3 regions of the Nonomuraea sp. NPDC049709 genome follow, and region 1 is predicted to be linked to each of the others. Evidence: riboswitches for the same ligand, from Rfam matches in the RefSeq annotation. Region 1 holds a riboswitch; each other region holds the start of a gene.
What was found. Region 1 has a riboswitch for cyclic di-AMP ahead of AB0J69_RS11285 (hypothetical protein). Riboswitches for the same ligand answer to the same signal wherever they lie in the genome.
Positions count from the first base shown of each region.

Region 2: it holds a riboswitch for cyclic di-AMP, as region 1 does, so the genes downstream of both, AB0J69_RS37035 (hypothetical protein) here and AB0J69_RS11285 (hypothetical protein) in region 1, are expected to answer to the same signal.
Region 3: it holds a riboswitch for cyclic di-AMP, as region 1 does, so the genes downstream of both, AB0J69_RS17250 (C40 family peptidase) here and AB0J69_RS11285 (hypothetical protein) in region 1, are expected to answer to the same signal.

Region 1 is NZ_JBFANM010000009.1:123,421-130,864, reverse strand. It holds gene AB0J69_RS11325 (DUF4032 domain-containing protein) at 1-44, shown strand, start outside; gene AB0J69_RS11320 (NAD(P)H-binding protein) at 38-640, opposite strand; gene AB0J69_RS11315 (helix-turn-helix domain-containing protein) at 695-1,045, shown strand; gene AB0J69_RS11310 (roadblock/LC7 domain-containing protein) at 1,183-1,557, shown strand; gene AB0J69_RS11305 (hypothetical protein) at 1,561-2,370, shown strand; gene AB0J69_RS11300 (roadblock/LC7 domain-containing protein) at 2,400-2,774, shown strand; gene AB0J69_RS11295 (hypothetical protein) at 2,804-3,175, shown strand; gene AB0J69_RS11290 (alpha/beta hydrolase) at 3,227-4,072, opposite strand; gene AB0J69_RS11285 (hypothetical protein) at 4,110-4,721, opposite strand; cyclic di-AMP (ydaO/yuaA leader) riboswitch at 4,907-5,041, opposite strand; gene AB0J69_RS11280 (DUF5302 domain-containing protein) at 5,203-5,403, opposite strand; gene AB0J69_RS11275 (MDR family MFS transporter) at 5,452-6,903, opposite strand; gene AB0J69_RS11270 (PadR family transcriptional regulator) at 6,960-7,444, shown strand, end outside.
Region 2 is NZ_JBFANM010000044.1:86,994-94,437, reverse strand. It holds gene AB0J69_RS37050 (TrpB-like pyridoxal phosphate-dependent enzyme) at 1-576, shown strand, start outside; gene AB0J69_RS37045 (DeoR/GlpR family DNA-binding transcription regulator) at 838-1,617, shown strand; gene galT (galactose-1-phosphate uridylyltransferase) at 1,614-2,693, shown strand; cyclic di-AMP (ydaO/yuaA leader) riboswitch at 2,762-2,901, shown strand; gene AB0J69_RS37035 (hypothetical protein) at 2,907-3,863, shown strand; gene AB0J69_RS37030 (MmcQ/YjbR family DNA-binding protein) at 3,892-4,245, opposite strand; gene AB0J69_RS37025 (site-2 protease family protein) at 4,256-5,563, opposite strand; gene AB0J69_RS37020 (response regulator transcription factor) at 5,728-6,324, shown strand; gene AB0J69_RS37015 (SpoIIE family protein phosphatase) at 6,444-7,444, opposite strand, start outside.
Region 3 is NZ_JBFANM010000015.1:116,019-123,462, forward strand. It holds gene AB0J69_RS17230 (hypothetical protein) at 1-302, opposite strand, end outside; gene serA (phosphoglycerate dehydrogenase) at 544-2,133, shown strand; gene AB0J69_RS17240 (class I SAM-dependent methyltransferase) at 2,598-3,122, opposite strand; gene AB0J69_RS17245 (SSI family serine proteinase inhibitor) at 3,137-3,526, shown strand; gene AB0J69_RS17250 (C40 family peptidase) at 3,599-4,003, opposite strand; cyclic di-AMP (ydaO/yuaA leader) riboswitch at 4,202-4,343, opposite strand; gene AB0J69_RS17255 (3-isopropylmalate dehydrogenase) at 4,443-5,489, shown strand; gene AB0J69_RS17260 (branched-chain amino acid aminotransferase) at 5,739-6,836, shown strand; gene AB0J69_RS17265 (O-methyltransferase) at 6,879-7,444, opposite strand, start outside.

The sequences.
Region 1 (7,444 bases):
AGCCGGACGAGCGGGCGCTCCTGCCCGACGAGCCCGTTCAGTAAGCCACGGAGATGCGCCGGCGCGGATGGGCGTTGCGCTCCACCTCGTCCGCGATCGCGACCGCGTAGTCCTCGGCGGTGATGAAACTGCGCCCCTCGGGGTCGCTCATCAGCGTGTCGCCGCCGAGCCGGTAGCTGCCCGTCCGCTCCCCCGGCGCGATCTCCGCCGCCGGCGAGACGAACGTCCAGTCGAGGTCCTCGACCTCCTGGTAAAGCCGCAGCGCCGCCCGCCCGGCGAGGGACTCCTTCTTGTAGATCTCCGGGAAGCCGGGCGTGTCGACCAGGTCCTGGCCGGGGGCCACCTGCAGGCTGCCGGCCCCGCCCACGACGATCAGCCTGCGCACGCCGGAGGCACGCACGCCGTCGATGAGCGCGCGGTTGGCGGCGAGGAAGGGGGCCTCCGGCTCGGTGCCGTCGCGCGGCGGGGCGATGGCGGAGATGACGGCGTCATGGCCCTCGGCGAGCGTGGCGGCGTCACCGACGTCGCCCTTGACGGGACCCCTGCGGCTGACGCCGGTCACCTCGTGGCCGCGGGAGGCGAGTTCCGCGGCGATGCGCTGCCCGATCATGCCGGTCGCGCCAAAGAGAAGGATCTTCATGTCGCCAAGAGTATCCATCAGATACTGGTTACTTCATCGTGCTATAAGTACCTAATGGATACCGGCGATGTCTTCGACCCGAACTGTCCGACCAGGGTGGTTCTCGATCGGATCGGCGACAAATGGTCGGTCCTGGTGCTGCTCTGCCTCATCGGCGGGCCGATGCGCTTCACCCAGCTGAGGGCACGGATCGGCGGGGTCACGCCCAAGGTGCTGACCCAGACGCTGCGCGCCATGGAGCAGGACGGGCTCCTGACGCGGGAGGTGTTCGCCGAGGTGCCGCCGCGGGTGGAGTACACGCTGACGGACCTGGGCCGGTCGCTGCACGACCCGATCTCCGTGGTGGCCACGTGGGCGGAGCAGAACGTGAACGAGATTCTTCGTTGCCGCGAAAAGTATTCATAAAACGTACAGTTATCCGCAACGGAGTTGTTTTTCTACTTCGTGGCCGTATAAAAGCTCAACACCCGCGTTCGGCGGCCTCTCCGGTGTGATCCCACCCCCCTACGCTGTCCCCGTCCCAAGACGGCGAGGGAGGTCACGTGCTCGGAATCGACACCTGCCTGGCGGAGGTCATGTCCATACCGGGGGCGCTGGACGCCATGCTGGTGGACCACACGACCGGCATGGCGGTGGCCTTCAGCAGCGCGTCAGGTGTGGACGCCGACCGGTCGGCCGCCGCGCTGACCGAGGCCCTGCGCGCCACCAGCGACGGCCTGGCCCGCTCGTGCCCGGGCGAGGTCGTACGCATCGACGACATGCTCGTCACCACGGACAAGGGCCACCACCTGCTCCGGATGATGGAGACGGTGTTCGAGGGCCCTCTCGTCCTGTACGTCCGCCTTGACCTGGAGCGATCCAACCTGGCCCTGGCCAGGCACCGCCTGCAGACCATCTCCAGCCGCCTGACGACGTGACCCATGACGCGGGTCGACACACTCCTGGCCGGGCTCGCCCGCGAGCGCTCCACGGGCGCGCTCCGGGTCGGCCGGAACGGCACGATCTTCCTCGCGGACGGGCGCGTGACGTACATGGAGTGCGCCCAGGCCCCCAGCGTCGAGCGGCTGCTCGCCGCCAGGGGGCTGACGACGGAGGCGGCGCTGCGCGGGCTGCAGGCCGACGGCGGCTGCGAGCGGCTGCTCGCCGAGGGGCCGGTCACCGCGGGCGAGCTGCAGTACGCGGTGCTCGGCGGGGTCCTCGACGCGGCCTTCTTCCTGCTGCCGATCAGCGGGTCGCGGCCCAAGTTCCGCCCCGGGGAGCGGCACTGGCTGGGCGGGCAGTGGTTCTTCGACGTGCCGGGGCTGGTGCGGGAGTGCGCGCGCCGGCGGGCGCAGCTCGCCCAGGCCTGGCCGTCCGCCGACGTGGACAGCCTCCCGGTGCGGCCGCTGGGCCGGCTGCCGGGGCACGCGGTGACGCTGAGCCGGGTCCAGTGGGAGGTCCTCGTCCGGGCCGACCACAAGGCGACGCCCCTGGAGCTGGCCAAGCAGATCGGGCGGCCGGCGTACCCGGTGCTGCTGGCCGTCCGGCGGCTGGCGGCCTCGGGCCTGCTCGCCGCGCCGGACCCGGCCCCCGCTCACGGACTGCCCAAGCGCGGGCGGCAACCGGCCGCGGAGCGCCCGCCGCACGACCCCACGGCCGCGACCCTGCCGCTGGGACCGCCCGTGACCGGGAACCCGACCGACCTGGCACTGCTGATGCGGCTGAAGAAGGCGCTGGAGGAACTGTCGTGAGGTTCCCCTCACTCAGGAGGAGGCCACCGGTGGAGCTACGACAAGAGGTTCTGGAGGAGATGGCGCTCCTGCGTGAGCGCACCCCGGACGTGAACGGGAGCGTCGCCTGCACGGTGGACGGCCTGCCGATCGCCTGCGACCTCGAAGGAAAGACCGGCGAGCAGGCGGCGGCGCTGTCGGCGGCGCTGGTCGCGATGAGCAGGCGGATGCTGAGCATGACCGGCCAGGGGGCGTTCGAGGAGACGCTCGTCTCCGGCTCGGCCGGATTCGTGGCCTTCTACGCCGCCGGCCCCGCCATCGTCCTCACGGTCCTGGCCGGACCCGGCGCGAACGTCGGGCTGCTGCGGCTGGAGGGCAGGAAGACGGCCGCCGGAGTGGCCGCCGTCGCAGCACGGAAACACTGATCCAGCCCCGCTGAGAAGGAGGAGGAAGCATGGCCGGCATGGACGTCTCTCTCAAGGAGATGATGCAGATCGACGGCTCGATCGGAGCCGCGATCGTCGATCACGGCAGCGGCATGGCGCTGGGCACGCTCGGCGGCTCCAAGGACCTGGACCTGCAGGTCGCCGCGGCGGGCAACACGGAGGTGGTCAAGGCCAAACTCCGCACGATGGACTCGCTGGGCCTCAAGGACGCCATCGAGGACATCCTGATCACGCTGAGCGGGCAGTACCACATCATCCGCCCGATCACCGGGCGCGGCGGCAAGGGGTTGTTCCTCTACCTGGCGCTCGACCGCGGGCGCGCCAACCTGGCGCTGGCCCGGCACCAGCTCAAGGGCATCGAGGGGAAGCTGGAGATCTGACCGCCCTCATGGTGGCCCGCTCCCCGGCGGGGGGCGGGCCACCGGCGAGCGTCAGGCGGAGGTCAGCTTGGTGATCTCGGTGACGAAGTCGGGCCAGAGCGCGCGCGGCAGGTCGTGCCCCATCCCCGGGTACGTCACCAGCCGCGCCCCCGGGATGGCCGCCGCCGTCGCGCGGCCGCCGGCCACCGGGACCAGCGGGTCGGCCTCCCCGTGCAGCACCAGCGCGGGCACCGCCACCGAGGCCAGCAGCTCCGTACGGTCCCCCGACCCCATGATGGCGGCCAGTTGCCGGGCCGTGCCGGCCGGGTCGAAGCAGCGGTCATAGGCCAGCCCGGCCATCGCGGCGATCCGCTCCCGGTCCAGCTCGTAGCCGGGCGAGCCGATGACGGACCAGGTCTGCACGGCCTGCGCCAGCACCGCCTCGCGGTCGGCGGCCGGCCGGCCCATCAGGACCGCGGACGCGGCCTCCGTGGGCGGGGCGACGGAGGGACCGGGCGTGGACATGATCGAGGTCAGGGTCAGCACCCGCGCCGGATGCCGGATGGCCAGCGTCTGGGCGATCATCCCGCCCATCGAGGCTCCCACCACGTGGGCGGCCGGCCAGCCGAGGGCGTCCATGAGGCCCGCGGTGTCGTCGGCCAGGTCGTCCAGCAGGTACGGCGAGGGCGTGCCCATCGCGGGCACCCCCAGGTCGTGGAAGTGCGTCGACAGGCCGACGTCGCGGTTGTCGAACCGTACGACGTGATGTCCCTGCTCCGCGAGCAGCTCGCAGAGCCCTTCGTCCCATTGGATGAGCTGGGCGCCGAGCCCCATGATGAGGAGCAGGGGACGTCCCGACGGTGAGCCGAAGCTCTCGTAGGCGATTTCGATGCCGTTTGCGGCTACGCGCGTGGTCACGACGACCAGAATGACATTCTGGTACGCCCGCGTAAAGTCAGTGCTCGGCGGGAACGGGGCCCGAGAGGAGCACGCCGCCCTGCGACGAGGACTCCTCCGCCTGCGGCGGGGTGGCCGGGTTACGGTCACGCTCGGCCCAGGCGCCGGTCGAGAACGCGACCGGGTAGTTCTTCTTGCCCACGCCGTCGCCCCACTTGGTGATGACGTAGTCGACCTCGATGTGGCCCTGGCCGCCGACGCCGTCCACTCCCAGGGTGTCGGAGTTGAACTCGCCGCCGGTCAGCTCGGCGAACGTCTTGGCGTCGAGGTCGAGCATGATGCCGCGGTTGGAGGGAGCGCCGGGGCCGCGGTCACCCACGAAGAAGGGCATCTTCTTGCCCTTGTAGACCACGTAACCCTCGGTCAGCAGCGGCCAGCTCGGGCTGGCGGCCAGCCCCTTCTGCATGGGCTTGCCGCTGGCGGGCAGGCCGGTGTCGCCGGCGCGGCCGGAGGAGTCGTCCCAGAAGTACGACGCCGTGGTGGAGCCCTTGAGCAGGACCTTCTCGTCTGTGTCGGTGTCGGCGTGGGCGGGAGTGCCGACGATGGTCAGCGCTGCGATGGCGGAGGTGGTGAGGAGGGTGAGGGAACGCAGGCCAAATCGAGCAGACATGAAAAAGTGAAACCCTTCGCGAGGGGACAGGGAGTTGCGCTCACAGGGGGAGCACGCGCAGCGGAGCTAGAGCACCTGACGTTGCTGCGCGGAGCGCAAAATACGAGCCTTGAGGAAGGGGACCGCTCAGTGGGCGGTCGGCACGGCGCTGTCTGGGGGTACGACGCGGTGGTGCATGGGGTAATGTTTCCTCTCCATCACGCCTACCGGGTTAGCTGACGGGTTCGGGCGTGGAGATGCCCTACCGGCACGCGGCCGGATTCACCCCAGTGAGGTGGTTCCCCGGTTCCCGATGGTTCGGGATTCGGCGCCAACCGGTGGTCCATCTTGGGTAAGGACTAGGTCACCGGCTGGTAATGGCGATTACTCTAACTACCGATTCGGACAAACGCAAACGAATCGTATGAAAGAGTCGAAGATCTACCTACGAAGGTAAAGAGAAAGGGGGCACGGCATGCCGTACCCCCTGAGAAATCCAGCCTCAGCCGCCGCTCTTGCGCCTGAACGATCTCTTACTCGTAGCCGGACCGTGCGCCCCGTGGATCTTCGATGGGTCGACGCCCCTGCCACCGGCGCCTGAGCCCGCGGCCTGGTCGCGCTTGCGCTCCAGCGCCTCGCGGAACTTGCGCTTCATCTCGTCCTCGGGAGTTTCGCTGACTTCCGGCTCCGGTGTATCCGCCATGAGGACCTCCATGGTGTTGGGGACAATCACAGCTTCGCATGGAGCCGCTTATGACGCGAAACCGGCCTCAACCTTGTGTTGCGGCACGGACGGCGTCTCCAGCCGCTTGTTCGGCATGGCCACCAGCGCCACCAGGGCGATCACCGCCCCCACCACCCCCAGCGACGGGATGACCACGGCCGCCGCGGAGGCGTGCGCGGCGGCCATCCCGTGCGCGGGCGCGCTCGCGGCGACCTCCGCGGTGTAGAGGGTGCCGCCGACGGCCAGCGCCACCGAGCCGCCGATCTGCCGGAAGAAGGTCAGGTTGGCCGAGGCCACGCCGAGGTGCCGCGGCTCGACCGACTGCTGCGCCGCCACCGTCAGCCCGGACAGCATCGGGCCCATCCCCAGCCCCAGCGGCAACATCCACAGTGCCAGCGCCAGGCCGCCGGTGGCCGGCGTCAGGCCGAGGCACAGCACCGCGCCCGTGACCAGCAGGAACGGCGAGGCGACCAGCCACGGCTTGTACACCCTGGTCCTGGACATCAGCGCGCCCATCAGCACGCTGCCCGCCACCATGGCCAGCATCATCGGGTAGATCCGCAGCCCCGACTCGGTGGCGCTGACACCCAGCGCCTCCTGGAAGTAGCGCGGCAGGAAGACGACCCCGGCGTACATGGAGAACGCCGTGCAGAACGAGGTCAGGTTCACCAGCGTGTACGTGCGGTTGCCGAACAGGCCCATGGGCATGATCGGGCTCGCCGCCCGCCGCTCGACGGCCACGAACGCCGCCAGCAGCACCAGCGCGAGCAGGATCGGCCCGACCACGGCGGCGTCCGTCCACGTGTGGCCGTCCAGGCCCTTCTCGGTCAGCCCCAGCAGCAGCGTGCTGATGGCCACGGTGAAGACGGCGATGCCCGCGTAGTCGGGGCGCCCGCCGCCCGTTCCGGGCCGCCTCGGCAGGCGCAGCGCGACGATGGCGATCAGCACGGCCCCGAGGGGCACGTTCACGTAGAAGGACCAGCGCCAGCTCGCGTGGTCGGTGAACAACCCGCCCAGGAACGGCCCCGCCAGGTACGTCAGCCCCATCACCCCGCCGATCGCACCCTGCGCCCGGGCGCCGTTCGACCCCGGAGGGAACATCTCCATCATCAACGCGATCGACAGCGGCAGCAGCGCGCCCGCGCCGAGCCCCTGCACCGCGCGGAACACGATGAGCTGCACCATGTCCTGGGCCACCCCGCACAGCGCCGAGCCCAGCACGAACACCACCATGCCGATGAGCAGCAGCGGCTTCCTGCCGTGCTGGTCGGACAGCCTGCCGTAGAGCGGCACGGTCACCGTGGAGGTCAGCAGATAGGCGGTCACCACCCAGGTGTAGAGGCCGCTGCCGCCCAGCTCCGCCGTGATGCGGGGCAGCGCCGTGCCCACGATCGTCTGGTCCAGCATCGCCAGGAACATCCCGCCGAGCACGGCGAGGAGCACGAGCCCATTGCCCTGCGCCTTAGTGTCAGTTTTCACATGTGAGAACTTACATGTAACTTCTGACATGTCAAGCCTTCGATATGCTGGCCCTCATGTCCCTACGGATCGCGCTGCTCGGGTTGCTCTCTGCCGTCGGCCCCGCCAGCGGCTACGACCTGGCCAAGAAGTTCGAGCACTCGCTCAACCACGTCTGGCAGGCCGGGCACACGCAGATCTACCCGGAGCTGGTGAAGATGGCGGCCGACGGGCTCGTGCAGGTCGAGTCGGAGGGCGCGCGGGGGCGCAAGATCTACGCGATCACCCCGGAGGGGGCGCGGGAGCTGGACGGGTGGATGGGCGGGCACACGCCGTCGGTGACACCCCGCAGCGAGGTCGCGCTCATGGCGTTCCTGCTGCCGCTGATGGAGCGGGATCAGGCGGTCGAGGTGATCGAGCGGATCAAGGCCCGCTACCAGGAGCGGCTGGCGGTGCTCGACTGCAAGCCGGCGGGCGACTTCGGCCGATACGCGCTCAACCTGGGCCTGGCCCAGGCCAGGACCGTCATCCAGTGGGCCGACGAGACCCTGGCCGACCTCAG
Region 2 (7,444 bases), on a different contig from region 1:
ATCGGCTGCACCGGCGGCGGCTCGAACTTCGCCGGCCTGGCCTTCCCGTTCCTGCGGGAGAAGCTGGCCGGGCGGATCGCCACGGTGTTCCGCGCGGTCGAGCCGGCGGCCTGCCCGTCGTTCACGCGGGGCGCGTACGCCTATGACTTCGGGGACACGGCCGGGTTCACGCCGCTGCTCAAGATGCACACGCTGGGGCACACGTTCGTACCGGACCCGATCCACGCGGGCGGCCTGCGCTATCACGGCATGTCGCCGCTCCTGTCGCACATGTACGAGCTGGGCATGTTCGAGGCGGTCACCCGCTCCCAGAGCGAGTGCTTCGAGGCCGGCGTCCGCTTCGCCAGGACCGAGGGCATCGTGCCGGCCCCCGAGCCCACGCACGCGCTGGCCGAGACCATCGCCGAGGCGCTGCGCTGCAAGGAGAGCGGCGAGGAGAAGGTCATCCTGACCGCCCTGTGCGGCCACGGTTTCTTCGACCTCGGCGCGTACGACCGCCATCTGGCCGGGCAGCTCGAGGACTACACGCTGCCGCAGGAGCGCATCGACCAGGCCCTCACCCAGCTGCCGGGATGAGCGAGCCGCGGGTGGCCGCCGGGGAGGGCGGCCACCCGCGGGTCATCGCGCCGTGGGACGCTTGCCGTGGTTCGCCTTCTTCTTCTTGCGTGCCTTGCCCTTGCGTGCGCGCCTGGCCATGCAGCTCGCCTCCGCTGATCGGTACGGCAGGAGTGACCAACGTCTCCTGCCCGCCCTGACCAGCGCAAGCATTCCGCGCTAACTAACATTCCCCAACAATTCCGTGTCATAATTTGGTGGAATCTGTTGGAAGGAGCGGGCGTGCTCGCACAGCAGCGGCAGCAGACGATCCTCGAGCGCGTGCGCAGCCACGGGGGCGTCCGGGTGGCCGATCTCGTACGCGAGCTCGGCGTCTCCGACATGACCATCCGCCGCGACCTCGAGGTGCTGGCCGAGCGCGGGCTGCTGGAGAAGGTGCACGGAGGCGCGACCGCGCTCGGCCCCGGCTCGACCGAGGAGCCCGGCTTCACCGCCAAGTCCGCCCGCCAGCAGCAGGAGAAGGACGCCATCGCGCGGCACGCGGCCACGCTCGTACGACCGGGCACGGCCGTGGCGCTGTCGGCGGGGACCACCACGTGGGCGCTGGCCCACCACCTGATCGGCGTGCCCGAGCTGACCGTGATCACCAACTCGATCCCGGTCGCCGAGGTCTTCCACCGCAACCCGCGCGCCGACCGCACCGTCGTGCTGACCGGCGGGGTGCGGACGCCGTCCGACGCGCTGGTGGGTCCGGTCGCCGTGGCGGCGATCCGCCGCCTGCACGTGGACACGCTCTTCCTCGGCGTGCACGGGATGAGCGTGCGGGCCGGGTTCACCACGCCCAACCTGCTCGAGTCCGAGACCGACAGGGAGCTGGTCGCGGCCGCGCACCGGCTGGTGGTCCCCGCCGACCACACCAAGTGGAACACGGTCGGCATCAGCACCATCGCCGAGCTGACCGAGGCCGACGTGGTCATCAGTGACGCGGGGCTGCCCGAGGACGCACGAACGGAGCTGGCCGAACGGGCCGGAGAACTCATCATCGCGGAGGGCTCGCTTTGAAGCGCACCATCACCCATCTGGCCGACGGCCGAGAGCTCATCTACTTCGACCGGCGTGACGACGCCGACAGGAGTGCGATCGACCGGCGGCCGCTGGAGCCCCGCCCCGTGGCCTCCGAGCTGCGTTACGACCCGCTGACCGAGGAGTGGATCGCGATCGCCGGGCACCGGCAGACGCGGACGTTCCTGCCGACCGGCGGCACGGCCGAGTGCCCGTTGTGCCCGTCGTCGGACACGCGGTCGTCGGAGATCCCCGCCTACGACTACGACGTGGTGGTGTTCGAGAACCGCTTCCCCTCTTTCTCCGGAAATTTCGGGACTTATGAGGAGGTGGGCGGCCTGAGCGAGGTCCGTCCGGGCGTGGGCCGGTGCGAGGTGGTGTGCTTCACCTCCGACCACTCGTCCTCCTTCTCCAAGCTCTCCGACGACCAGGTGGGGCTCGTCATGGAGGCGTGGGCCGACCGCACGGCCGAGCTGTCCACGATCGAGGGCGTCGAGCAGGTGTTCTGCTTCGAGAACCGGGGCGCGGAGATCGGCATCACGCTCGCCCACCCGCACGGCCAGATCTACGCCTACCCGTACGTCACGCCCAGGACCAGGCTGCAGCTCGGCGCGGCGGCCCGGTACAAGGGGCCGGGCAACCTGTTCGCCGACGTGCTGGCCGCCGAGCGGGAGGCGGGGACGCGGGTGGTGGCCGCCAACGAGCTGTGGACGGCCTTCGTGCCCGCCGCCGCGCGCTGGCCGTTCGAGGTGCACCTCTATCCGCACCGGCAGGTGCCCGACCTGGCCGCGCTCACGGAGGAGGAGCGGGCCGCGTTCGCGCCCCTCTACACCTCGGTCCTGCGGGCGCTGGACGGGCTGTTCGGGGTCGTGATGCCGTACGTGTCGGCCTGGCACCAGGCACCCGTACGGCAGGACCGGGAGCTGGGCTATCTGCACCTGGAGCTGTTCAGCATCCGCCGGGCGGCGAACAAGCTCAAATATCTGGCCGGCTCGGAGTCCGCGATGGGCGCCTTCGTCAACGACGTGCTGCCGGAGGAGGCGGCACGCATGCTTCGATCACAAGTAGATCACTAATAGATTTCTACTTAAGGTCGCATGACTCGTGATCTACCACTAATATCCCCATATGCACCGGCCGAAACAGCCGTGGCACGCCTAATCCCGAGCGCGTCGCCCGGGAGCCGGGGACCCATCGCACCTGGGGTGAATCCGCTTCGGCGGTAGGGATCAACTCCCCTGCCCGAACCCGTCAGCTAACCCGGCCGGCAGAGGGAGAGGAACACCTACGTGGCGGCTTCGTCCCCCGCGACTCTTGCCATCGGTCTCATCGCCGCCGCCGCCATCGCCGTCCTCCCGGCGACCGCGGCGTCGGCCGCCCCCAAACCCACGGAAGCCGAACTCCGTGCCCAGCTCAAACAGCTCAACACCAAGGTCGACAAGCTCATCGAGCAGTACAACCTCAAGCGCGTCGAGCTGGCCAAGGCCCAGCAGGCCGCCGAGACGGCCGAGGCCAAGCTGGCCACCGCCGAGCAGGCGCTGACCACGGCCGAGCAGCGGGTCGCCGAGATCGCCCGCCTGCGCTACCAGAACGCCGACCCCTCCGTGCCCACCTTGATGCTGCCCCAGAACGCCGGCAGCGCGGCCCTGCTCGAACAGCTCACCGCCGAACAACAGGCCGTCGTGCAGGGCGTCGCCAAGGCCCGCGACGACAAGCAGCAGGCCAGCGAGGAGGCCGCGGCGCTGGCGACCCGGATCAAGTCGGACACGGCCACGGTGGCCGAGCAGCGCGACGAGGCCGAGGACGTCATCGACGACATCAAGGACAAGCTCGAGGACCTCGTGCCATTCGGCACCGGCCGCAAGTCCGACGGCTCCTGGGCGCCCGAACTGCCCACGGGATCGGACAACATCACCTCGCGTACGCGGCTGATGAAGGCTCAGGTGGAGAAGAACTTCTCGCTGCCGTTCGAGGTGGGCTGCTTCCGCTCGGGCTCCAGCGGCGAGCACCCGCTCGGCCGGGCCTGCGACTTCATGATGAGCACGGGCGGCTCGATGCCCACCGCCGTCAACAACGCACTCGGCGACCGGATCGCGGCCTGGGCGATCAAGAACCAGGACAAGCTGGGCGTCAAGTACGTGATCTGGAAGCAGCGGATCAACCACGGATCGGGCTGGAGCTCGATGTCCGACCGGGGCAGCGTCACCGAGAACCACTTCGACCACGTGCACATCTCGATGAACTGACCCGCGGCAACCCGCGCCGGGCCCGGGGTCAGGGCAGGCGGGCGGCGAGGGACTGGGGGGCGATCCGGCGGTAGGCGTCCGTCACGATCTCCGCGATCTCCGCCCAGTCCACGTCCGGCACGTCCAGGTAGACCCCCAGCCACCCCCGATGCCCCACGTACGGTGGCCGGAAGAACCTCTCGGGGTCCTCCGCCACCATCTCCTCCTGCACCCCGGGAGGGGCCGCGCACCAGAACGCCAGCCGATCGTCATGATGGTGATCAGCGAACATCACGAACGTCTTCTTGCCCCTGACGAACCACGTCGGCTCCCCGTGCGAGAGCCGCTCGGTCGTCTCGGGCAGCGCCAGGCACAGGGCCCGCAGCCGCTCCAGGGCGTCCACGGCGGCGGCCTCAGTTCGTCAGCGTGAGCGGGTTGACCAGGTCGGCGTAGACGAGCAGGCCCGCCATGATCATCATCACGATCGCGATCGCGTACGTCAGCGGCAGCACCTTGGCGATGTCCACGTAACCCGGCTCCGGCCGCCGCATGATCCTGGCGAACGCCCGCTTGATGCCCTCCCACAGCCCGCCGGCGATGTGGCCGCCGTCGAGCGGCAGCAGCGGGATGAGGTTGAACATGCCGATCGCGAGGTTGAAGCCGGCCAGCAGGTTGATGAAGATGGCGATCTTCTTCTCGGTGGACAGCTGGTCGGAGGCCAGGATCTCGCCACCCATGCGGCCCGCGCCGACCACGCCCACGGGGCCCTCGGGGTCGCGCTCCTCGCCGGAGAAGGCCGCGTGCCAGACCCCGACCATCTTCTCCGGCAGGTTGAGCAGCGAGCCGGCCACCCTGGCCGTCAGCTCGCCCATGTAGCCGATGACCTGGCCCATGGTCTGCTGCTGCATGACCTCGGTGGGCAGCACGCCGAGGAAGCCGACGTTCCTGTCGATCTTCTGCGGGTCCTCCAGGTTGGGCCGGTCCTGGGCGATGAGCGTGACGTTGACCGTCATCGGCTTGCCGTCGCGGACGATGCCCAGCCGCACCGCGCCGGCGCCGTGGGAGCGGATCAGGCGGGTGGCGTCGTCCCAGGAGCCGATCTTCTGGCCGTTGAAGGCGACGATGTGGTCGCCGGGCTTCATGCCCGCCTGGACGGCGGGGGTGGGCTTGTCGGTGGGCTTGCACTCCGTACGCTGCTCCGAGATCGGGATCACGCACGTGTTGGTCTCGGGCGAGACGATCGGGGCCAGCGTGGGCAGGCCGATGCCGACCAGCAGGATGCTGAAGAAGACGAAGGCGAGCACGAAGTTCATCGCCGGGCCGCCGGACATGATGATGACCTTCTGCCACCACTTCTTCCGGTAGAAGACCTTCTCCTCGTCGCCCGGCCGCACCTCTTCCTGGGCGGCGTCGCGGGCGGACTCGATCAGGCCCTGCCACGGGCCCGTCGCGGTGCTCCTGAGCTTGCCGGGCTCGTCACCGGGACGCGGCGGCAGCATGCCGATCATGCGGATGTAGCCGCCGAACGGGATCCACTTGATGCCGTATTCGGTCTCGCCCTTGCGTCGTGACCACGCCGTCGAGCCGAAGCCCACCATGTACTGGGTCACCTTGACCCCGAACAGCTTGGCCGGGAGCAGGTGGCCGAGCTCGTGCAGCGCGATGGAGACCATCAACCCGAGCAGGAAGAGGACGATCCCCACGACGTAGAGCCAGTTCATCTAGGCGCGCTCCAGGCAGACGACAGGGCGGACCGGAGGACAGACGAAAGGTCCGACAGCCCCAGAGTAGTCGAACTCGACACACCGCACGGCTTACCGCTTTTGAAGAGCATTGACAGCCCGCGATCGGCCGATCACGCTAAGAGACGACGGAGGGGGACGTCTTGATCCGCATACTGATCGCAGAGCACCTGCCGTTGGTGCGCCGTGGCCTGCTCGCCACCCTCGGAGCCGAACCCGACCTGCGGGTCGTGGCCGAGGCCGAACGCGCGGAGGAGGTGGTGCGCGCGGCGAGGACCGCCGAGGCCGACGTGGCCGTCGTCGACCTCGACCTGCCGGGGCCTCCCGCGGCCGGCCGGCTGGCCGAGCACGTGCCCCGCTGCGGGGTGCTGATCCTGTCAGCCTCCCCCAATCCCGCCCAGGTGCGCGAGGCCCTGGCCGGACCGGCGCTCGGGTTCATGAGCCTGTGCGTGCCGCCGGAGCGGCTGGCCGAGGGGGTGCGCCAGGTGGCGGCGGGAGAGCGGGCCATCGAGGCGGAGCTGGCCGTTGCGGCGCTGCAGTGCGCGACGAACCCGCTGACCCGGCGGGAGCTGGACGTGCTGCGGGTCGCGGCGGGCGGGGCGCGTTCGACGGAGATCGCCGACGAGCTCTTCCTGTCGGTCGGCACCGTACGCAACCACCTGTCGCGCATCATGTGCAAGACGGGGGCGCGGAACCGGCTGGATGCCGTACGCATCGCCAGCGACAGCGGCTGGCTGTGACGGGTCCCCGGTGGAGCCGCGCCGCTCCGCCGGGGCCCGAACCTCTAGAGGATCTCAGGCGGACGGAGGCCCTTGCCAGTGACCGCCATCACGACCGGCCCATGTGAAACGTCACGGGTCTACGGCCGCCAGATGAGCACCAGCGCGCAGTCGTCGTTGTGTCCCGAGGACATGGCGTTGACCAGCGCCCTGGCGCCGTCGCGGAACCCGGAGGGCAGCAGCCGCTCCGCCTCGCCGAGCAGCCGGTCGAGGCCGGCGTCGATGTCGCGCCCCGGCTGCTCGATCAGCCCGTCGGTGTAGAGCAGCAGCGCGTCGCCCTTGCGCAGGGTGCCGCTGTCGGGCTCGCAGTGCAGGTCGGGAACCACGCCGAGCACCACGCCCTTGGCCGAGGCGACCTGCCAGTTGCCCGTGCCCGCGTCGAACTTGACCACCGGCGGATGTCCGGCCGAGGTGATCGTGTAGTCGCCCGTGGCCAGGTCGAGACGCACGTGCACGGCCGTGACGAATCCCTCGTCGCCGCGCTGCCGGTGCAGGTAGGCGTTGCACGCGGGCAGGAAGTCGTCGACCGAGCCGAGCAGCCCACCGAATGTGCCCGACAGCAGCAGCGCCCTGGTGCCCGCGTCGACGCCCTTGCCGGACACGTCGACCAGGGCGATCTCGACGGAGTTGCCGTCGCGCATGGAGACCATGAAGTCGCCGCCGAAGGAGGACCCGCCGGCCTGCTTGAGCACCACCTTGCCGCCCCAGTCCTTCGGCAGCGCGGGCAGCTCGCCCTGGCTCCTGAGCCGGTCGCGCAGCTCCAGCAGCATCGCGTCGCCGCGCAGCCCCTGGACGCCGAGCTTGCCCCTGGTGCGGGCCATGAGCACGGCGAGCACGGTGGTGAACACGATCGTCACCGACAGCCCCAGCCCGACGCGGCTCGCGCCCAGCGTGGCCGCGACGTAGCCGAGCGCGACCCCGATCCCCACCAGCAACTTGACCAGGCTGCGCAGCCGGAGCTGGAGCCCGCCGACGAGGGTGACCAGGATGAGCAGCGAGGGCGAGAACCACTCGGTCGAGACCTCGGCGGCGAGGAACCCGATGACGAGCGCCAGCACGATCAGCGTGATGAGCAGATTGC
Region 3 (7,444 bases), on a different contig from region 1:
GCCGCGGCGGCTGGTCCGGCCGCGTCGATCACGATCTCGCGCACCCCGGTGACGCGCTGGATGTCCAGGATGGTGTCGGCGTCGCAGGCCGACAGGGAATGGCTGCCGCGGTGCCTGGCATAGGTAGCGGGGCCGGTGTATCCGAGCAGCACCCGGTCACCGGCCTGGGTCGTCCCCAGGACGACGGAACGATCTGGTCGCACTGCCACCAGGACTCCACCGTCGGCAAGTGCGCCCAGCAGGCGGTGCGGCGTGCCATGCTGAGCGAGCACGTCGGCAAGCGCAGGATTCCCGATGCTCATATGACGAACCATAGGTAGTCGGCCACGGCTTATCAGGCTAATGGCGAATAAATCTCCCGATCAAGACAAAGATGTGCGCAGAGTGGATGAGTTTGCCGAGCGCTGGGTACGGCGGTCCTCGTCTCACATCGTGAGTCCCTCGTGAACGCGTTCACAAGCGCCGGATAGACTCAGTGGGACCGCCGGGGGGATCCGTGGACGTGTCCCCCCCAAGCCCGCCGTGCCTTAAGGATCCACACCAGTGAACAAGCCCGTCGTTCTGGTCGCAGAGGAGCTGTCCGAGGCTGGCCTCGCCGTACTCGGAGCTGATTTCGAGGTCCGCCACACCGACGGCGCCGACCGTTCCCAGCTGCTGCCCGCCCTCGCCGACGTGGACGCGCTGATCGTCCGCTCCGCCACGCAGGTCGACGCCGAGGCCATCGCCGCGGCGCCCAAGCTGCGCGTGGTCGCGCGCGCCGGCGTCGGCCTCGACAACGTCGACGTCGAGGCGGCCACCAAGGCCGGTGTCATGGTCGTCAACGCGCCGACCTCCAACATCACCAGCGCCGCCGAGCAGACCATCGCCCTCATCCTGGCCAGCGCCCGCAACACGGCACAGGCCCACGCCGCGCTGAAGAACGGGGAGTGGAAGCGCTCCAAGTACACCGGTGTCGAGCTCGACGAGAAGGTCATCGGCATCCTGGGCCTGGGCAAGATCGGCCAGCTCGTGGCGCAGCGGCTGCAGCCGTTCGGCGTCGAGCTGATCGCCTACGACCCCTATCTGCCGCCGGCCCGCGCCGCGCAGATGGGCGTCAAGCTGCTCAGCCTCGAAGAGGTGCTCAAGCAGGCCGACTTCATCACCGTTCACCTGCCCAAGTCCAAGGAGACGCTCGGGCTCATCGGCGACCGGGAGCTGCACCAGGTCAAGCCGTCCGTCCGGATCATCAACGTCGCGCGCGGCGGGATCGTGGACGAGGGCGCGCTCTACTCGGCGATCAAGGAGGGCCGGGTCGCGGGGGCCGGCCTGGACGTGTTCGCCAAGGAGCCGTGCACCGACAGCCCGCTGTTCGAGCTGGACCAGGTCGTCGCCACGCCGCACCTGGGCGCCTCCACGCACGAGGCCCAGGAGAAGGCCGGCACCCAGGTCGCGCGGAGCGTGAAGCTGGCGCTGGCGGGCGAGTTCGTGCCGGACGCCGTCAACGTCCAGGGCGGGGCGGTCGCCGAGGACGTCAAGCCGGGCCTGCCGCTGGCCGAGAAGCTCGGCCGGGTCTTCACCGCGCTGGCCGGCGAGGTCGCCACCAAGCTCGACGTCGAGGTGCGCGGCGAGATCGCCTCCCAGGACGTGCGGGTGATCGAGCTGGCCGCCCTCAAGGGCGTGTTCGCCGACGTGATCGAGGAGCAGGTCACCTACGTCAACGCCCCGCTGCTGGCCAAGGACCGCGGCATCACCGTCGAGCTGGTGACCAGCTCCGAGAGCCCCGACTGGCGCAACGTGGTGACCGTGCGCGGCGTGCTCGCCGACGGCCGTACGGTCTCGGTCTCCGGCACGCTCTCCGGGCCGCGCCAGATCACCAAGATCGTCGAGGTCAACGGCTACGAGATGGAGATCGAGCCGACAGCCCACCTGTGCTTCTACACCTACACCGACCGCCCCGGCATCGTCGGCGTGGTGGGCAGGCTGCTCGGCGAGTACAACATCAACATCGCCTCGATGCAGGTGGCCCGTGACGTCAAGGGCGGCAAGGCGCTCATCGCGCTGACCGTCGACTCCGCCATCCCCGCCGAGGTCGTCGAGCAGATCGGGGCCGAGATCGGCGCCGAGAGCGGCCGTTCGGTGGACCTGGAGGACTGACCTCCCACACCGGCCGAGGGGCCGTCACCCGTCTTGGGTGGCGGCCCTTTTGCGTCTCACGATGCGAGATAGTAGGACATCCAAGCAGCATGCTCGGGTACTGTGTCGAGTAATGCGCCAGGTTCTCGTACTCATTACCTGCCGCGGCGGGGCCTGTTAGGGCAGGTCGACGACCCGCCGCGGAGAGCGGCGTTGGCGTCGGCCACTAAGTCCCTTCGTCCGGTCCGTGACCCGGACCACGAGATCAGGCCCGGTCGGATTCGCGACCGGAGTCCGGCTTCCCCCTTCAGGAAATTCTGGAACGCGCCCGCGAGAAGAGATGGGTCCCATGTACGAGATGTATGCCTGGAACCGTGCCGAAGACCACGACGACGAGGCGGCCGAGGCCGTCCAGACCGCGCTGGACCGCCGCGACAACGGCGGCGCCCCTCAGAACTCCAGCCGGTAGCACACGGCCGTCCGCCTCATCGCCGGCAGGGCGCCGACGATCCAGGCCGAGATGCGGTGCGTGATCGACAGGCCGCCGCGCCCCCGGTCGGGTCGAGGTAGTAGAGCAGGCCCTCGGCGACCACCAGCGCGGGAGCGTCGCCGGGGACCCGCTCCAGCCACGCCAGATCGGTGACCGATGACCCGATCGTGGCGCAACCTGCGCGCCCGGGGAACAGCCTGCCGCGCAGTTCGATGACCTCCGGGTAGTCCACGTCGTACCAGCGGACCGACGGCGGCGGGTCCATCCGGTGGACGCGGGTGTCGAGCCCGCAGCCCAGGTGCAGCACGGTGGCCCCGGGGCGGGCGTCAAGGAACTCGCCGGCCCACCTGTCGATGAAGCGGGCCCTGAGCGCCACGGCCTTGGTACCGCCGGGTCCGATGCCCGCCTGGTGAAGTCGTGGCCGATCCGCCGCCACGCTACGCCTGGGGCAGGGGGTACGGAGACCTGCCGTTATGGATACGGAGAGTGCTGATAACGTCGCGCTCCGTATCCATTCCATGAGGAGGTCCCCCCATGCACGCTTCCCTGACCGCGATCCGCCGCGCCGCCGCCGTCGCCGTCCCCGCGCTGGCCACCGCGGCCCTGCTCGCCGCTCCCGCCCACGCGCAGGCGGCCGAGCTGACCATCACCAAGTACCACGGCGGTGTGGCCCAGCGCTGGGTCCTGACCTGCGACCCGGACGACGGCAACCACCCCGACCCGTTCGCCGGCTGCGACAGGCTGCGCGAGATCGGCGGTGACCTCGACCAGATCCGGTTCCGCCCGAACGTGCCGTGCCCGCGGATCTTCGACCCCGTCGAGGTCCAGATCCACGGTCATTTCCACGGCGAGCCGCTGGACCTCGCCGAGCAGTACCCGAACCCCTGCTTCGTGGAGCGCCTGGCCGCCCCGATCGTGCCCTGACGACCTGGAAGAGAGCCCCTGAGGCGACCTGAAAGAGAGCGGCCCCGGGCTCGCGGGGCCGCTCTCGGCTTCTCAGAGGGTGGCGGTGAGCGTGGCCGGGGCGGAGGACCGGCGCTGCTTCAGCACCTCGGTCCACTGGCGCACGCCCTTGGGATCCGGCCGGACCGCTCCCACGAACGCCTGTCTGCGCCAGGTCGAGAGCTTCTCCTCCTTCACGACGTCGCCCGTGCGCGGCGCATGCACCATGTAGCCGGGCTTCGAGATCATTCCCACGTGACCCAGGTTGCTGAAGAACACCAGGTCACCTGGCTTTAGATCGTTCCATGCGATTTTCCTGGAAAATGCCCCGTACTGTTCGCGGGCGGTGCGCGGCAGTTCGATGCCCGCGGCTTCGTAGGACCTGAGCATGAGCCCGGAGCAGTCGTACCCGCTCCTGCTGGTCCCGCCCCATACGTACGGGGTGCCGCGTTTGTCCATGGCGTAGTCGAGGGCGACCTTCCAGGCGGGCGTGGGGGCCTGCGCCTCCTGGATGCGCTTGATCTCGGCGCCGGTCAGGGTGGTGGTGTCTTTGTCCGTGGTGGCCCGGGCCTCGTCGGTGGCGGCCTGGGCGGCTGGGGTGGCCAGGATGAGCCCGGCGACACCGGCCGCCAGGGCAATGGCGATGCGAGACAGAACACTGTCCTTCCATGCGGCCGACCGGGTTAGCTGACGGGCTCGGGCCTGGAAGACGGCCCTACGGCGGTGCCGATTCGCCCCTGGGGGAAAGTTGGGTCCCCGGCTCCACGCAGCGGCTGCGTGGATTAGGCCCGACGGACTCTAACGAAACGGTCAAAAGGTCGCAAATGGCTCAAAACTGGACGTCCGAAAAATGAGATGATGTGTTCGTCAGACGAGACGAGCCGGTAAGGTACCGCCCATGGAGTCGCGTAACATCCGCTTGGCCGTCATCCCCGGGGATGGCATCGGCACCGAGGTCGTAACCGAAGGACTCAAGGTCCTGGAGGCCGTAGGCACGAAGATCGAGCCCACGCACTACGACCTGGGCGCCGCACGCTATCACCGCACCGGCGAGACGCTGCCGGACGCGGTGCTCGACGAGCTGCGCGGCTACGACGCGATCCTGCTCGGCGCCATCGGCGACCCCAGCGTGCCGCCGGGCATCCTCGAGCGCGACCTGCTGCTGCGGCTCCGGTTCGAGTTCGACCACTACGTCAACCTGCGGCCGGTCAAGCTGTTCCCCGGCGTCGAGACCCCGCTGGCCGACACGCCCGCCGAGGACATCGACATGATCGTCGTCCGCGAGGGCACCGAGGGCCTCTACGCGGGCACCGGTGGCACCATGCGGCGCGGCACGCCGCACGAGATCGCCACCCAGGAGTCGCTCAACACCGCCCACGGTGTCGAGCGCGTGGTGCGTTACGCGTTCGAGAAGGCCAAGTCGCGGCCGCGCAGAAAGCTGACCCTCGTCCACAAGACCAACGTCCTCACCTACGCCGGTGACCTGTGGCAGCGCACGGTCAACCGGGTGGCCGAGGAATACCCCGAGGTCACCACCGACTACAGCCACATCGACGCGGCCTCGATGTTCTTCGTCACCCAGCCGGAGCGCTTCGACGTGGTCGTCACCGACAACCTGTTCGGCGACATCATCACCGACCTCGGCGCGGCCGTCGCGGGCGGCATCGGCCTGGCCGCCAGCGGCAACATCAACCCTGAGCGGACCACGCCCAGCATGTTCGAGCCGGTCCACGGCAGCGCGCCCGACATCGCCGGCCAGGGCAAGGCCGACCCCACCGCGACCATCCTGTCCGTCGCCATGCTCCTCGACCACCTGGGCCTGCACGCCGAGGCGGCCAAGGTCGAGCAGGCGGTCGCCGACGACATCGTGGAGCGCCTCGCCGGCTGGGCCGGCCGCACCACGACCGAGATCGGCGACGACATCACCGCGCGAGTATCCGGCTAGGACCGCCTAGCCCCGAAGAAGCGCCTGGCGGTCCGAGAGGACTCGCCAGGCGCTTTTTCGCGTCCGCGTTCCGGCCGTGGAATGGGCTTATCACCCCCATTGGCCGCTTGCCATCCCATATGGCGAGACAATAGGAAGTACGGACTGCCCTCCCGGCCACGGCTGCTCACCGCCACCGGCTCGCAGATCCGCAGACAGTGGGCAGATTCCGGTAGATTTCGGTAGATCGCAGAGAGAAGGACCTCCGTCATGACCATCGCTCAGAAGCTCAGCTTCGACGTGCAGCTATCCGACCACGCTCGCACCGCGGCCGAGCGGGAGCAGGTACTGGCGAACCCCGGTTTCGGGCAGACCTTCACGGATCACATGATCTCGATCGACTACACCGAGGGGCAGGGCTGGCACGACGCCAGGCTCATGCCGTACGGGCCGCTCTCGCTCGACCCGGCAACCTCGGTCTTCCACTACGCGCAGGAGCTGTTCGAGGGCCTGAAGGCCTACCGCCAGATCAGCGGCTCGATCGTGACGTTCCGACCGTACGCGAACGCCTCCCGCTTCAACCGCTCGGCCCTGCGCATGGCCATGCCCGAGCTGCCCGAGGAGACGTTCGTCGACTCGCTGGAACTCCTCGTCGAGACCGACAAGGAGTGGGTGCCCACCACCGAGGGTCACAGCCTCTACCTGCGCCCCTTCATGATCGCCACCCAGGCGGGGCTCGGGGTCAACTACCCGTCGAAGACGTACAAGTACATGGTCATCGCCTCGCCGGCGGCCTCCTACTTCACCGGCGGGATCAAGCCCGTCTCCGTCTGGCTGTCCACCGAGTACACGCGGGCCGCCCCGGGCGGCACCGGCTTCGCCAAGTGCGGCGGCAACTACGCCGCGGCGTTCGTCGCGCAGCGGCAGGCGGTGGAGAACGGCTGCGACCAGGTGGTGTGGCTGGACGCGGGCGAGCACAAGTACGTCGAGGAGATGGGCGGGATGAACCTGTTCTTCGTCTTCGGCAACAAGCTCGTCACCCCGGAGCTCACCGGCACGCTGCTGCCCGGCATCACCAGGGACTCCATCCTGGAGCTGGCCGGCGACCTGGGCCTGGAGACCGAGGAGCGCCTCATCTCGGTGGACGAGTGGCAGTCCGCGTGCGAGTCGGGCGAGCTCACGGAGGTGTTCGCGTGCGGCACGGCCGCCGTGGTGACGCCGGTGGGCGTGGTGAAGGGCGCCGACCGCTCCTGGACCGTCGCCGACGGCACGCCCGGCCCGGTCACGATGCGGGTGCGCGAGGAGCTGGTGGGCATCCAGTACGGCGCCCGCCCCGACGCCCACAACTGGGTCCACAAGATCGTCTGATCGTGTTCCCCCGGGGCGGCGGGCCCGCCCCGAGGGCCCGCGCTAGTTCTTCCTGATCATCGTCATCCCGTCGGCCACGGGCAGCATCAGCACGCTCACCCGGGGATCCGCGATCACCAGGTCGTTGAACTGCCGTATCTCGACCGTCGTGGTCTCCTCGTGCGCCGGGTCGGCCACCCAGCCCCGGCGCAGCGTGTTGTCCGCCAGCAGCAGCCCGCCCGGCCGCAGCCGGTCCATCAGCAGCTCGTAGTAGGCGGGGTAGTTGCCCTTGTCGGCGTCGAGGAAGGCCAGGTCGACCGTCTGGTCGAAGGTGGCGAGCGTCTCCTTGGCGGGCCCGATCGTGAGCGTCACCCGGTCGGCCACCCCCGCCTCGTGCCAGTAGCGGCGGGCCACGGACGTCCACCGCTCGCTGATGTCGAAGCAGTGCAGGGTGCCGCCGGACAGCCCGCGGGCGATGCACACGGACGAGTATCCGGTGAACGTGCCCACCTCCACGACCACCTGGGGCGCCATGAGCTGCGTGATCATGGTGAGGAATCGGCCCTGGTCGGGGGAGATCTGCATGGCCGCGTTCTCGCCCGCGATCTCGGCCGTCTCCTTCTCCAGCT